Regions from separate parts of the Alteromonas sp. MmMcT2-2 genome, predicted to be linked through region 1. Evidence: predicted binding sites of a transcription regulator. Region 1 holds the regulator's gene; each other region holds the start of a gene.
What was found. The regulator FliA, encoded in region 1, starts transcription of late flagellar genes. The targets are predictions, from matches to a motif close to CTAAAGNTNNNNNNNNNNNNGCCGATA.
Positions count from the first base shown of each region.

Region 2: the regulator FliA is predicted to act here: its motif matches at 1,716-1,742, upstream of MHM99_RS12825 (VC2046/SO_2500 family protein).
Region 3: the regulator FliA is predicted to act here: its motif matches at 1,434-1,460, upstream of MHM99_RS20395 (flagellin).
Region 4: the regulator FliA is predicted to act here: its motif matches at 1,184-1,210, upstream of MHM99_RS02350 (DUF3530 family protein).

Region 1 covers NZ_JAKRFA010000007.1:101,352-104,535, reverse strand. The annotation lists gene MHM99_RS06435 (MinD/ParA family protein) at 1-729, shown strand, start outside; gene MHM99_RS06430 (RNA polymerase sigma factor FliA) at 726-1,457, shown strand; gene cheY (chemotaxis response regulator CheY) at 1,494-1,877, shown strand; gene MHM99_RS06420 (protein phosphatase CheZ) at 1,912-2,667, shown strand; gene MHM99_RS06415 (chemotaxis protein CheA) at 2,680-3,184, shown strand, end outside.
Region 2 covers NZ_JAKRFA010000020.1:63,351-66,534, forward strand. The annotation lists gene MHM99_RS12820 (rhodanese-related sulfurtransferase) at 1-979, opposite strand, end outside; gene MHM99_RS12825 (VC2046/SO_2500 family protein) at 1,129-1,683, opposite strand; gene MHM99_RS12830 (response regulator) at 1,805-3,184, shown strand, end outside.
Region 3 covers NZ_JAKRFA010000081.1:491-3,674, forward strand. The annotation lists partial or broken gene MHM99_RS20390 (flagellin) at 320-1,031, shown strand; gene MHM99_RS20395 (flagellin) at 1,722-2,546, shown strand.
Region 4 covers NZ_JAKRFA010000002.1:43,407-46,590, forward strand. The annotation lists gene rapA (RNA polymerase-associated protein RapA) at 1-381, shown strand, start outside; gene rluA (bifunctional tRNA pseudouridine(32) synthase/23S rRNA pseudouridine(746) synthase RluA) at 431-1,147, shown strand; gene MHM99_RS02350 (DUF3530 family protein) at 1,297-2,184, shown strand; gene MHM99_RS02355 (hypothetical protein) at 2,327-2,650, shown strand; gene MHM99_RS02360 (MFS transporter) at 2,694-3,184, shown strand, end outside.

The DNA of each region.
Region 1 (3,184 bases):
GGTAAACGTGTAATGGTTCTCGATGCGGACCTCGGTCTTGCTAACGTAGACGTTATGTTAGGTTTGCGTGTTGAGAAAAACTTATCCCACGTGCTTTCCGGCGAATGTACACTTGATGAAGTATTAGTGACCGGTCCGCACGGAATAAAGATTGCCCCTGCCACATCAGGTACGCAGTCGATGGCAGAATTGTCGCCAACGCAACACGCGGGCCTAATTCGTGCATTTAGTGAGCTACGCTCGCAAATTGACGTACTTATCGTTGATACAGCGGCAGGTATTTCAGACATGGTGTTGAGCTTTTCAAAAGCCTCACAAGACATCATGGTCGTTGTGTGTGACGAGCCTACTTCATTGACAGATGCGTATGCATTGATAAAAATTCTGAATAGAGAGCACGGTGTTTTCCGCTTCAAAGTTGTGGCTAATATGGTGCGCGACGTGCGAGAAGGCCAAGAGCTATTTAGTAAATTAAGCAAAGTGACAGGGCGTTTTTTAGATGTTGCACTAGAATTAGTGGCGACTGTACCGTTTGACGAGAACATTCGTAAAGCAGTGCGTAAACAAACAGCCATTGTCGATGCTTACCCAGGTTCACCGGCAGCCGTTGCAATAACACAGTTGGCAAGTAAAGCCTTAACATGGCCTATTCCAGCGCAGCCAGGTGGCCATTTAGAGTTTTTCATTGAACAATTAGTCGCAGAAAAAGCCGTAGGAAGTCAGCGTTGAACAGCAAGGCAGCCGCGTATCAACAACAAACCGATAAAGCGCAGTTAGTCGAAAGACATGCGCCATTGGTTAAGCGTATAGCGCATCACTTGATAGCGCGATTGCCTGCTAGTGTTCTTGTAAACGATTTAATTCAATCAGGCATGATTGGATTATTAGAAGCCGCGCGAAACTTTGATGGTTCAAAAGGAGCCAGCTTTGAAACGTTTGCCGGTATTCGCATTCGCGGTGCTATGCTAGATGAAATTCGCAAAGGGGATTGGACACCGCGTTCAGTCCACCGAAATGGCCGAGCGATCACTGAAGCAATTTCGCAAGTAGAAAGCGAAACAGGCCGAGATGCTAGAGATTCTGATATTGCTGATAAGCTTAATGTAAGCTTGCAGGACTATCACCAAATGCTTAATGAAGTAAATGCCGGAAAGCTGGTAGGTATTGAAGATTTAGGTGTGTCAGAAGATGTTATTTCGACAGAGCAAAATCGAGGTAGCGACGCACCACTGGAAGATTTGATGCAAGGCGCTTTCCAAAAAGCGCTTGCCCATGCAATTACGACATTACCTGAAAGAGAAGCGATTGTACTTTCGCTGTATTATGATGAAGAGCTGAACCTAAGAGAAATTGGTGAGGTTCTTGATGTAAGTGAATCGAGAGTCAGTCAAATTCACAGTCAGGCCATGTTAAAACTCAAATCACGAATGAAGTCGTGGCAAGCTGACGAAGAATAGAAATTAATAACAATTAACCCCTCACTGGAGGCTATTTTGGACAAAAGCATGAAAATTCTCGTGGTCGATGATTTTTCTACCATGAGACGTATCATCAAAAACCTACTTAAAGATTTGGGTTTTTCCAACATCCAGGAAGCGGATGACGGAAGTACTGCATTGCCTATGTTGCAGCAAGGTGATTTCGATTTCGTAGTTACCGATTGGAACATGCCTGGAATGCAGGGTATTGACTTGCTTCGCGCGATTAGAGCCGATGACAAGCTCAAGCACCTACCAGTACTTATGGTTACTGCTGAAGCGAAGAAAGAGCAAATTGTTGCCGCCGCGCAAGCAGGTGTTAATGGCTACGTTGTTAAGCCGTTCACTGCAGCAACACTTAAAGAAAAATTAGATAAAATATTCGAACGTTTAGGTTGATCCAGACGCTCACCAGAGAAATGAGGTTTACTGGATGTCAACGAATGTAAACGTTCCAATTTCGTTGGAAGAAGCAAAACAGCTTGTCACCTACCTTGAAGAGGGTGACAACGCTTCAGCCAATGCCCTACTAGAAGCGGCCTCAATGAAAGAAAACGTTGAGTTATTTGCTGAAGTAGGGAAACTGACGCGTCAGCTCCATGACGCGCTGAATAATTTCCAAATAGACGACCGCATTAAAAATCTCGCGACCGATGATATTCCCGATGCACAATCCCGCCTAACCTACGTAATTGAAGAAACTGAAAAAGCTGCTAATACTACTATGGATGCCGTTGAAGCGAGCATGCCTATAGCTGAAATGCTGTCGGCGCGCATCGAAAAGGTTATGCCTGAGTGGAAGAAGCTGATGAATCGCCAAATAGAGTTGGGTGAATTCAAGGCTTTATGCGCAGACTTAGACGAATTGTTGGAAGAAGGTTCGGCACAGTCAGCTAAACTTACACAGTTACTTACAGAAGTATTGATGGCTCAAGGTTATCAAGACTTAACTGGTCAGGTTATTCGCCGCGTTATCGACTTGGTTAAAGAAGTGGAAGACAGCTTAGTTAACATGCTTACCATGTTTGGTGAACGCGACGGTGCAGAACAAACTAAACCATCTAGCGTTAAGGCCGATAAGGTTGATGGTGTAGAGGCAGAAGGCCCTATCATTGATGCCGATAAGCGCGACGACGTCGTGTCAGGCCAAGATGATGTAGATGATCTTCTGTCTAGCTTAGGTTTTTAGGGGAGCGGGCGCATGTCGTTTGATGTTGACGAGGATATATTACAGGACTTTCTAGTTGAGGCTGGAGAGATACTTGAACAATTACAAGAACAGCTCGTTGATCTTGAGAACAATCCTGAAGATGCGGATTTGCTAAATGCAATTTTCCGTGGTTATCACACAGTTAAAGGGGGAGCAGGGTTCCTGTCTCTTACCGAGTTAGTAGAAATTTGTCACGGTGCGGAAAACGTCTTTGACGTAATGCGTAACGGTCAACGAACACTAACCCCTGAACTGATGGATATTATTCTGCAAGCCACAGATGTGGTGGTTGAAATGTTTGAACGAGTGAAAGCTCGGGATCCATTAGAGCCAGCAGATGCACACCTAGTAGACTTATTACACAAACTAAGTCGCCCGGAATCTCCAGATGAGAATATTTTTGGTGAACAAAGCGCGCCGGCGTCAGAACCTGAGCCCGCGATTGAAGAGCCAGAATTAGTTGTTGAAGAGCCTACTGCACAGGCCCCAAGTTCTG
Region 2 (3,184 bases), on a different contig from region 1:
TTGCTTTAAGTGCGCGTAAACGTTGAGCTTCTGCTTTTTCCTGACGCTTTTGTTCCATGGTCAAACGCGCTTCCGTTCCTACGTGCTCTTGTTGACGCTCTTTTGCCAGCTGAACCTGTTTTTCACGTTCTCTAAAGCGAGCAATTTGATCGTCGGTATGGGTACCAAAGCAGTGTGGGCAGCTAACACCCGGCTCATACTTATCACTCTGCTTGTCTTCTTCAGTAATTGGAAGTCTGCACGCGTAGCACTGCTCATAATGGCTTTTCTCTAAGTCGTGGTTAACTGCAACGCGATTATCGAATACAAAGCAATCGCCTTCCCACAACGACTCTTCTTTCGGTACATCTTCAAGGTACTGTAGAATACCGCCTTCTAAGTGATAAACCTCGTCAAACCCCTGCTCTTTCAAGTAAGCCGTCGATTTTTCACAGCGAATACCACCGGTGCAGAACATAGCCACTTTTTTATTTTTTGACGGGTCGAGCTCTTTCGCTACGTATTCAGGAAACTCACGAAACGTTTCGGTTTTAGGGTCGATAGCGTGTTTGAACGTACCAATTTCAATTTCATAACCGTTTCGCGTGTCAATAACCGTAACATCTGGGTCGCTAATAAGTGCGTTCCAGTCTTTAGGTTTTACGTAAGTACCAACGGTTTTGCGAGGGTCGATACCCTCAACGCCCATGGTCACAATTTCTTTTTTCAGTTTTACCTTGGTGCGATAGAACGGCTGTTCATCGTGAAGAGACTCTTTGCAAGAAATAGGATTAATACGCTCGTCGCTGTTTAAATAAGCAAGTAATGCGTCGATACCTTCGCGAGTACCAGAAACCGTACCGTTTATCCCTTCGTGGGCAAGAAGAAGTGTACCTTTAATGCCATTAGCTTCCATTGTTTCGAGAAGCGGGTGGCGGATTTCTTTGAAGTTTTCAAGCGCAACAAATTTATACATTGCGCATACAATATATTTAGACATATTTTAACCTTTGCTGATTGGAGCGTAAGACCAGTGCAAAAATGCGGCGCGCAATATAACAAAAAGGAATTATAAAAACTAGGGCGGATACGAATTAGCGCTCCTCCGTCAACCCAAACTTAGTCCGCAACAACGAATTGAAAAAACTGCTATGCAATATTCTCAAAAGATGTGAAGTGTGACGAATTTTCTTGTTGTGAATGGAATTCTTTATCTTGTGATGAAAGGATATCGTATAGCAGCGTATTATCTTCCTTCACGGTGTTAGTGTATTCCTTTTTCAACCGCTTTTGTGTTGCCAAACTACAATTATCTACTACATCGTCGGGTAGACGTTTAGCATCATCAGTTTGTGAAAGTGGAGAGGGATTCATACTTAAATATAACCTTGCTGCCGCATAGTCTTGAGATACTAACTCAGACAAAACGCGCATTCTGCCCCATTCGCTTTCATTAGCAGCTAGCGATGGCCTTCTATAATAATTTAACGATGCAAGCTTGGATTCGATGCTGCTTTTATCATCAGATTCTGACGCTACCGCTTCAATTTCAAATGGCTCGGCAACACTATGTTGCTGCATAGCAAGATATAAAGAGAACAACGCTCCCTGCGCAGATGCTTTAGCAAGCACACCACTGCGCTCCCAGTATATACTGGGGTCAATAGGTATTTGCTCACGAGCTTCGACAGTTTCTTGCGACATTCTTATTTACAACTTCATATGTATACTTATGTTTTCGGCAAGATAATGTTTTTCTTAAGCTTATTATCTAAAATTAGATATACTCCTATAAAGTAATCGCGCGCTCATTCATGGATTTGAAATGCAATTTAGCAACAAACAAGTACTGATTGTTGAAGACCAACGCCCTTTCCTTCTTTTATTAAAGGGGCTGATGCATTCGATGGGCGCATCTGATGTAGTTACGAAGTCATCTGCTGAACAAGCGGTATCACTATGTAAAAAGCATAAGTTTGATATTGTCATTTGTGATCTACATTTGGGAGCTGACAACAAAAATGGCTATGAGCTCATTGAAGAGTTGCGCACTCGAAGGCTTATCAGTCCCACATCGGTGTTCATTCTGATAAGCGCAGATAGCGCTCGACCGATAGTGTTGGGCAGTATTGAACGTAGACCCGATGATTTTTTAATTAAGCCCTTTTCTCAAGTTCAGCTGAAATCTCGTATTGTTCGTGCGTGGCAGAAAAGACAGTTTCTCCAGCAAGCGTTTAGTCTCGTTGAACAGGGTGAAATAAACAGTGCGATCGACCATATCGAAGCGTTACTTGACTCCCCTTCCCACTATAAAGGTCACTGTGAACAGCTATTAGTCGAGCTATACTGGCGTATAAAGCAACCCGATAAATCGCTAGATGTGTTACGTGACTACATTGACGGAAAACCCGTGCTGTGGGCACAAATAGCTATTGGAAAAACTTACTTGCTTTTAAAGGAATATGAGAAAGCGATTTCAATTGCCAAGAGAACGCTAAAGCGTAACCGGTTCAATGCAGACGCCCACGATATTCTTGCGCAAGCACACCAAGCCACCACAGCTGGCGACAAAGCACTAGATGCAATAAAAGAAGCAATAAAACTGTCACCCTACTCCTTACCCAGGCATTTCAAAGCCTGTGAAATAGGTCGGCAAAATGACGATTTAGTGCTGGCAGCGAGTTCAAGCCAAGCGATCTGGGATTTATCAAAACGAACCGTTCACAAAACAAGTTTACACTGGTGCGGTATTATCCGAAGCCTTTTAGATGTCGCAGAGTTTGCAGACGACAAGCGCCAGCGCAATAAGTATCAGCAAGAAGCATTACTTACCCTGCAACGAGGAAAGTTTGATGAACATCTTCAAAAAATGGACAGAGATTTTGACGTAGATATATTTGGCACAATCGTCAACGCTAGAATTAGCGCTATAGACGGCAAACTGATTGATGCCAAACGCCACTTAACAACGTCACAAACGCTTCTTGATGATAAGTACACGGAAGTTCCTACCGCGTTTATTCCTGACAGTATTAACGTTATGTATAAACTGGGTGAGTTTGATGATGCGCTACAGTTGAATGCACTTTTAACTTCAAGACAGGATGAGCTCGACCAAAACAGTCTAAACATGCTGGATGCGCAAGCCCTCAATGCTCAGAAAAACTTAGCCAGTTATCAACAGTTCAACCGCGAAGGCATTCAA
Region 3 (3,184 bases), on a different contig from region 1:
GGGTAAGACTCATTAAAAGTACTATGTTCAGTTGGCTTAGATTTGAACTTTTTTCTAAAAGCCTCAAGCTATTCTTTATGCTAATTCTCCCTTAAAAATCCATTAGTTATGCGGCGTTTTATCTTTACCTTACGGCAACACTTTACCGCCTATCGGCAAAATATCGTAATTTATCCTAAAGGGAATCTGTTTGATGTCGATACAAATTCTGAGAGAGCCAGTTCATCAATTACCCCTCAGGTTTTGATGACTACTTATACTAAAATTTCGGTTAGCCCGATTGCCAGCCGTCGCTGGATCAAAATGTAGGAGAGACAACATGTCTTTATTTGTCAACACCAACGTATCTTCATTGAATGCCCAGCGTCAGCTTTTTGATGTTGGAAATTCACTAAGTACTTCTTTTGAACGCCTATCTTCAGGCTTCCGCATCAACAGTGCTGCCGATGATGCTGCAGGCCTGCAAATTTCAGATCGTTTAACTTCACAAATTCAAGGGTTAGATCAGGCGAGACGAAATGCTAACGATGGTATTTCAGTTGCACAAACTGCGGAAGGTGCGTTACAAGAGACCACGAATGCACTTCAGCGTATCCGTACTCTTGCCGTTCAGGCACAAAATGGGATCAATAGCACTGCTGACAGAGTGGCTTTGAATGAAGAAGTCACCGCACTTAAAGATGAAATCACACGGATCAGCACAGATACTGAGTTTGGTGGTTTAACGATACTGAGTGGAAGTTTCAACGCTAGTTTCTTAGTTGGTGCCAATGAAAATCAGACAATTGATGTGGCAATCGGAGGAGGTACTGGTTTTAGTGCCGCTAACCTATCGTTGGCAGCCGATGTAACACCGAAATCTTAGCAATATATCAGAGAATGTGTCTGCAGCACGTGCACAAATAAGAGATACCGATTTTGCTGCTGAGACCGCTAACTTAACCAGAAACCAGATCATTCAGCAAGCGAGCACAACCGTGCTGTCTCAGGCTAACCAGAGACCTCAAGCGGCGCTATCACTTCTAGGTTAACAATCCCCATAAGTCATGCTAGGAGGTAGTGCTCTAGCAAAAGAAGGTCAGTAGTATGTACTGGCCTTTTTCTATAAGTTATCGATTATACTGATAGCCCGACATAGTCGGCCATATTAATAAGATGTGGGTATTCGTCGCTTCTCCCCCCAAAACCACATCGACTCCAGCTCCCAACCCTGTCTAAGTAAAAAAGTGTATTTTTTTATAAAAAAAGCTCAAGCAATCTCACTTGTCGGACGATAACTATCACAAAGGGGAGATAAAGTTACATATTTCTTATCAAGGTTCAAAAGATAAGGTTAATGTTTATTTTTCTACTTCTTTTTATTACTTTTTTGATTTTTTATTTTCGTTAAAAAACAAATGTTTAAGGTTTTATGTTTTTCAGTATAAGAACATCTAAAGTAATTTTTTGAAAAGCCGATGAATAAAAAGAGTCGATGATTCGCGCTAAGTCTGCTAACTGGCGAGAGTGAAGCCAGGAGGTAGTGAGAGGTTTGATGTCTGAGTACACAAACTCACCAGCTAGCAAAGAGAATAATATTCTCTTTTTAGCAAGCTCTATTGGTAGTGTGCCAATAGAACGTCAGAATATTCTGACATTAAATTTGAAGCATGAATCATACCAAAAAGATTGCGCAAAATAATAATAATAGCGTTAATATTTTAAATAGTTAGGAGAAGAAAATGAGTCTGTTCGTAAATACTAATGTTTCGTCACTAAACGCACAGCGTCAATTGTTTACATCAGGGAATAACTTAAGTACGGCGTTTGAAAGACTGTCATCAGGTTTTCGTATTAATAGTGCAGCAGACGATGCCGCTGGTTTACAAATTTCTGATAGACTTACTTCGCAAATACAGGGGCTGGATCAGGCACAGCGTAATGCTAATGATGGCATATCCCTCGCACAAACGGCTGAGGGCGCATTACAAGAAACTACTAACGCACTTCAACGCATTCGTACTTTGGCTATTCAAGCGCAAAATGGCATTAATAATACTGCTGATAGAGTTGCTTTGAATCAGGAAGTAACTGCACTCAAAGATGAGATTACGCGGATTAGCACAGATACCGAGTTTGGTGGTTTAACGATACTAAGTGGAAGTTTCAATGCTACTTTCTTAGTCGGTGCCAATGAAAATCAGACAATTGACGTTGGTATTGGGGGAGGAACTGGTTTTAGTGCAGCTAATCTATCGTTGACAGACGATGTAACAACATCCGCTGGTGCTAGTGCCCTTATGACGAACGTAGATAATGCTATATCTAGAATAGGTTCAACGAGAGCTGAATTAGGCGCGGTACAAAATAGGTTTCAATCTACAATAAGAAATTTGGCTAATATTTCGGAAAACGTTTCATCGGCAAGAGCGCGTATTAGAGACACTGACTTTGCCGCAGAAACGGCAGAATTGACCCGTAATCAGATATTACAACAAGCTACGACGACAATATTGTCTCAGGCTAATCAGCGTCCCCAAGCTGCATTATCTTTATTAGGCGGTTAATAAGGTAGGCATCTAAAATAATGAAAAGAAGTTGAGAGGTCGTTCCTAATTGAAAATGACGGCCATAAAGGCCGTCATCATACAAAATAGCCTACTAACATAAATCAGAAGTTTTGGTTGAGAGGCCAGCTCATCATAATAAATATTTGTTTGTAGACTTAAACAGAGTTTGCTCAATCTCCTAACTAGAGCAATTTGGCCGGGACATCATGTCTCGGTTTTTTTAATTGTTACCGAAATACCCTGCCAAACGAAAATTTAGTTGAGCATCAACCGCTTCAAATAGAATCTAGCAAAATACGCACCACTTCGACTTAAAATCGGTGGCGTAATATCATCTGCCCGTTCAAAAAAGCAAGTACCGATAATAGTGTAGGTATCTATTGTTGCTCTCTATAAAAAACACTCTATAAAAAACATACGTTAGCGTAAAGCCACACCTATCGAATCTTGAATGTGTTACTCGACTCATAATGAACATTTATTACTCGTAATAACCCCCTTAAAAATCAGTGAGGTAAGAGTTGATTAGAAAAATAACAAAAAAATGCTAAAGAAGTTGAGAGCGGTGTCGATAACATTGTTGAGGGGTAATTCGCTTTACTTTTAAACGGGAGTTGGGACGGAGTAGTGACCGA
Region 4 (3,184 bases), on a different contig from region 1:
TTACCTCAAACGCCCGTGCGAGTGTGTTTAGATGCGCAAGGAAACCCGTCTGAATTGAGCTTCGACGTTAAGCGTAAAATTGGACGTAAGATCTCGGCTCAACTTCTAAAAGCCTTGCAACAGCCGCTTGAGCTTGCCATTGAAAAGGCGCGTAAGCTTGCCCATCAGCAAGCCAACCAAAAGCAACACGACGCACTTAACAGCATGCACAGCACGCTTAACGAAGAAATACAGCGCTTACGCGATCTTCAAAAACGTAACCCTGCAGTACGTGACAGCGAAATAGAGTTTATTGAAACGCAAATGAGCGCCCTTGATAAAGTAATTCAGGATGCAGATGTTCAGCTGGACGCCATTCGTATTGTGGTAAATAACCCGTAACCTCGAAAGGTTAAACATTCAAAAGCGACTGTGAAGTAACGAGTACATAATGGCGAACCCAAGTTTTGTTTATAACCCACCGATGACACCTTATCTTGATATTTTGTATCAAGATGAGGACATGGTGGTTGCGCATAAACCTAGCGGGCTATTGAGCGTTCCGGGCAAAGCATTAGAGCACCGCGACTCGCTGATTAGCCGGGTGAACCGTGTGTACCCCACCGCCACAGTAGTGCATCGCTTAGACATGGCGACTTCGGGTATTTTGGTGCTGGCGCTTAATAAAGATAGCCATCGCCATATCTCGAAACAGTTTGAGTTACGTCAAACTAAAAAGCGCTACTTCGCACGTGTTCATGGGCATGTAGAACAAGACAGCGGAGAGGTTAACCTTCCCCTTATTTGCGACTGGCCAAACAGGCCAAAGCAAATGGTAGACTTCGAGCGCGGTAAAAAAGCCGTAACGCACTTTGACGTCATTGAGCGCACACTGGATGAAAAAGAGCGACCCTATTCTCTCGTTGCCCTTTATCCTATTACCGGTCGCTCTCACCAACTGCGAGTACATATGCTTGCTTTGGGTCACCCTATTTTGGGAGATAGACTCTATGCCCATGAAGAAGCGTTATCCATGGCGCCTCGTTTACAGCTTCATGCTGAAAGCTTGAGTCTTTCGCACCCGACACTTGGGCATTGGCTGCACTTTAATGTCGCCATCCCTTTTAGTCCGTTTTGCCCAAAGCCGCTCTCAGAAAGTATTGAGTAGCGTTCTAACGCTACTCAACTTTATCAATAGACTCCATTTTAGTTTTAACGCACCCTGCCGATAACCTTCGTATACGCTTGATGTACGAATTAATTTGATGCTGTCAAAGCTGAATAGATCCAGATTAAGGTAAAGGCAAACCACATTTTATGAAAAGGCACGCTCTCCTTTTAACATTTGCTGTTATTGTTTCGCTATTGCCTATGACAGCTCACTGTGACTTTTTCACAGATGTTAGTCACGCCTATCTGCCTGGAGAAGTGAAACCTTTGATGATTGGAGAAGTTGAATCCCCAATTATTGAAATTGAAGCGCAAACACCATTACCTTTGGGTGTGGCTATCATACTCACCGAGCCTTTTCCCTCTAGCCTTACGCTCGCGCAGGGAAATAGCCTTGCCAACATGCTTGCAGAAAAAGGCTGGAATGTAGTGATAAGTCCGTTTAATTTGCCGGTCAATGTCACTTCCCAGCAGAACCTACCTGCTGAATCTACAAACACCGACATATCAGACTCTGAAACTACGTCTATGTCAGCCCAAAATATCCACCCCAGAAGTAATCAACTTACGCAGTATCTCAATTTCGAATCAGCAACTTCAGCACTGAGTTTACAACTCAATGCATTGAATAATTATTTACAAGACAATTCAGGCTACCGTATGGTCATTGCACAAGGCATGCTGGCCACAACTTACTTGTCCGTCGTAGAGCAACAGCCTCAACTTCATCCAGACACTTTCGTAGCCATTTCACCTTTTTGGCCAGAAGAATCAACGAATACATTAGTTATAGATAATATAGCGCAGTCCAGCTTTCCAATATTGGATCTGTCACTAAGTGGATTTAACGATTGGGCGAACAGTACCACGCAAAAACGAAAGATTAGCGCAAAAAACGCACTAAAAATGCACTATCGGCAAATAATTATCCCCAGCAATTTATTAGCCTTTAGTATAAAGGAGTTTCAGAAACCCCCTCATATTCAGATAGTTGCAAATAGTACTATTGGTTGGACTCGCCACCTAGGCTGGTAATTCGATAATTTACCGATTACGCTAAATTAGTATCCAAAACAATTACCTAAATTTAATGGTGTAAATAGCAAGCCTCTGTCCTAAGCAGTAAGATTGTTATGAACTATAATACTTTTAGCAAACATAAACGGTTGAGTTACTTGTGAGTGTTCAAGATTTCGTAGATAACAAAGCAAAGCAGCTGTGTTTCTATTTGAGAGCATTTTGGCAAGGAGAGCTTCCTATCGAGGAGATCGAGCTATTCTTTTGGGATAGTATGGAAGAATGGGGGCAAATTGATTACACCTTAACGCAGCCCTACACACAAAAAGAACGAGTTTTTTGGCATTTACTTCACCAAGTGCATTATTGGAATGAAGATAAGCTAATTAACGACCAGTTTCTTGTAGATGAACTAAATAACTGCGTGAATTTCCTTGAAGGTTTGGGTCATTGCCCACTCGACTGCGTAGGCATTCGTCCATAGTAAAACTTTCACTTCAACGCGTTATTGCTTCTCACTGTGGTTCATGGCTCAATATGCTTTTGTATTCTTGCCTAAGGCCGCAGTTTTGCTCAACGCTTTAAAAACGTTTAACGACAAACGATACCTCAGTATATTTCTTTTCGGCATTTCCAGTGGCTTCCCTTGGATCATGATTGGTTCAGTGCTATCTGCTTGGCTCAAAGATGAAGGTTTGTCTCGCTCGGCCATCGGCTTATTCGGCATTATTTTCGCGACATACTCTTTTAATTTCCTCTGGTCTCCGCTTGTCGACAAAATCAAGCCCCCACTATTAGGTCAACGACGAGGTTGGATTTTCGCTATGCAAGGCTGTGTAGTTTTGCTGTGTTTAGTGATGTCTCAACTCACTGCAGACCAAGATTTGTTTTATGTTGCATTAGTCGGTTTGCTTATTGCTATTGCCTCAGCCACGCAAGATATCGCCATCGATGGTTTTCGCATTGACTGTATTGCCCAAGACGACAAAGACGGCATGTCAGCTGCGTCTTCAGTAGC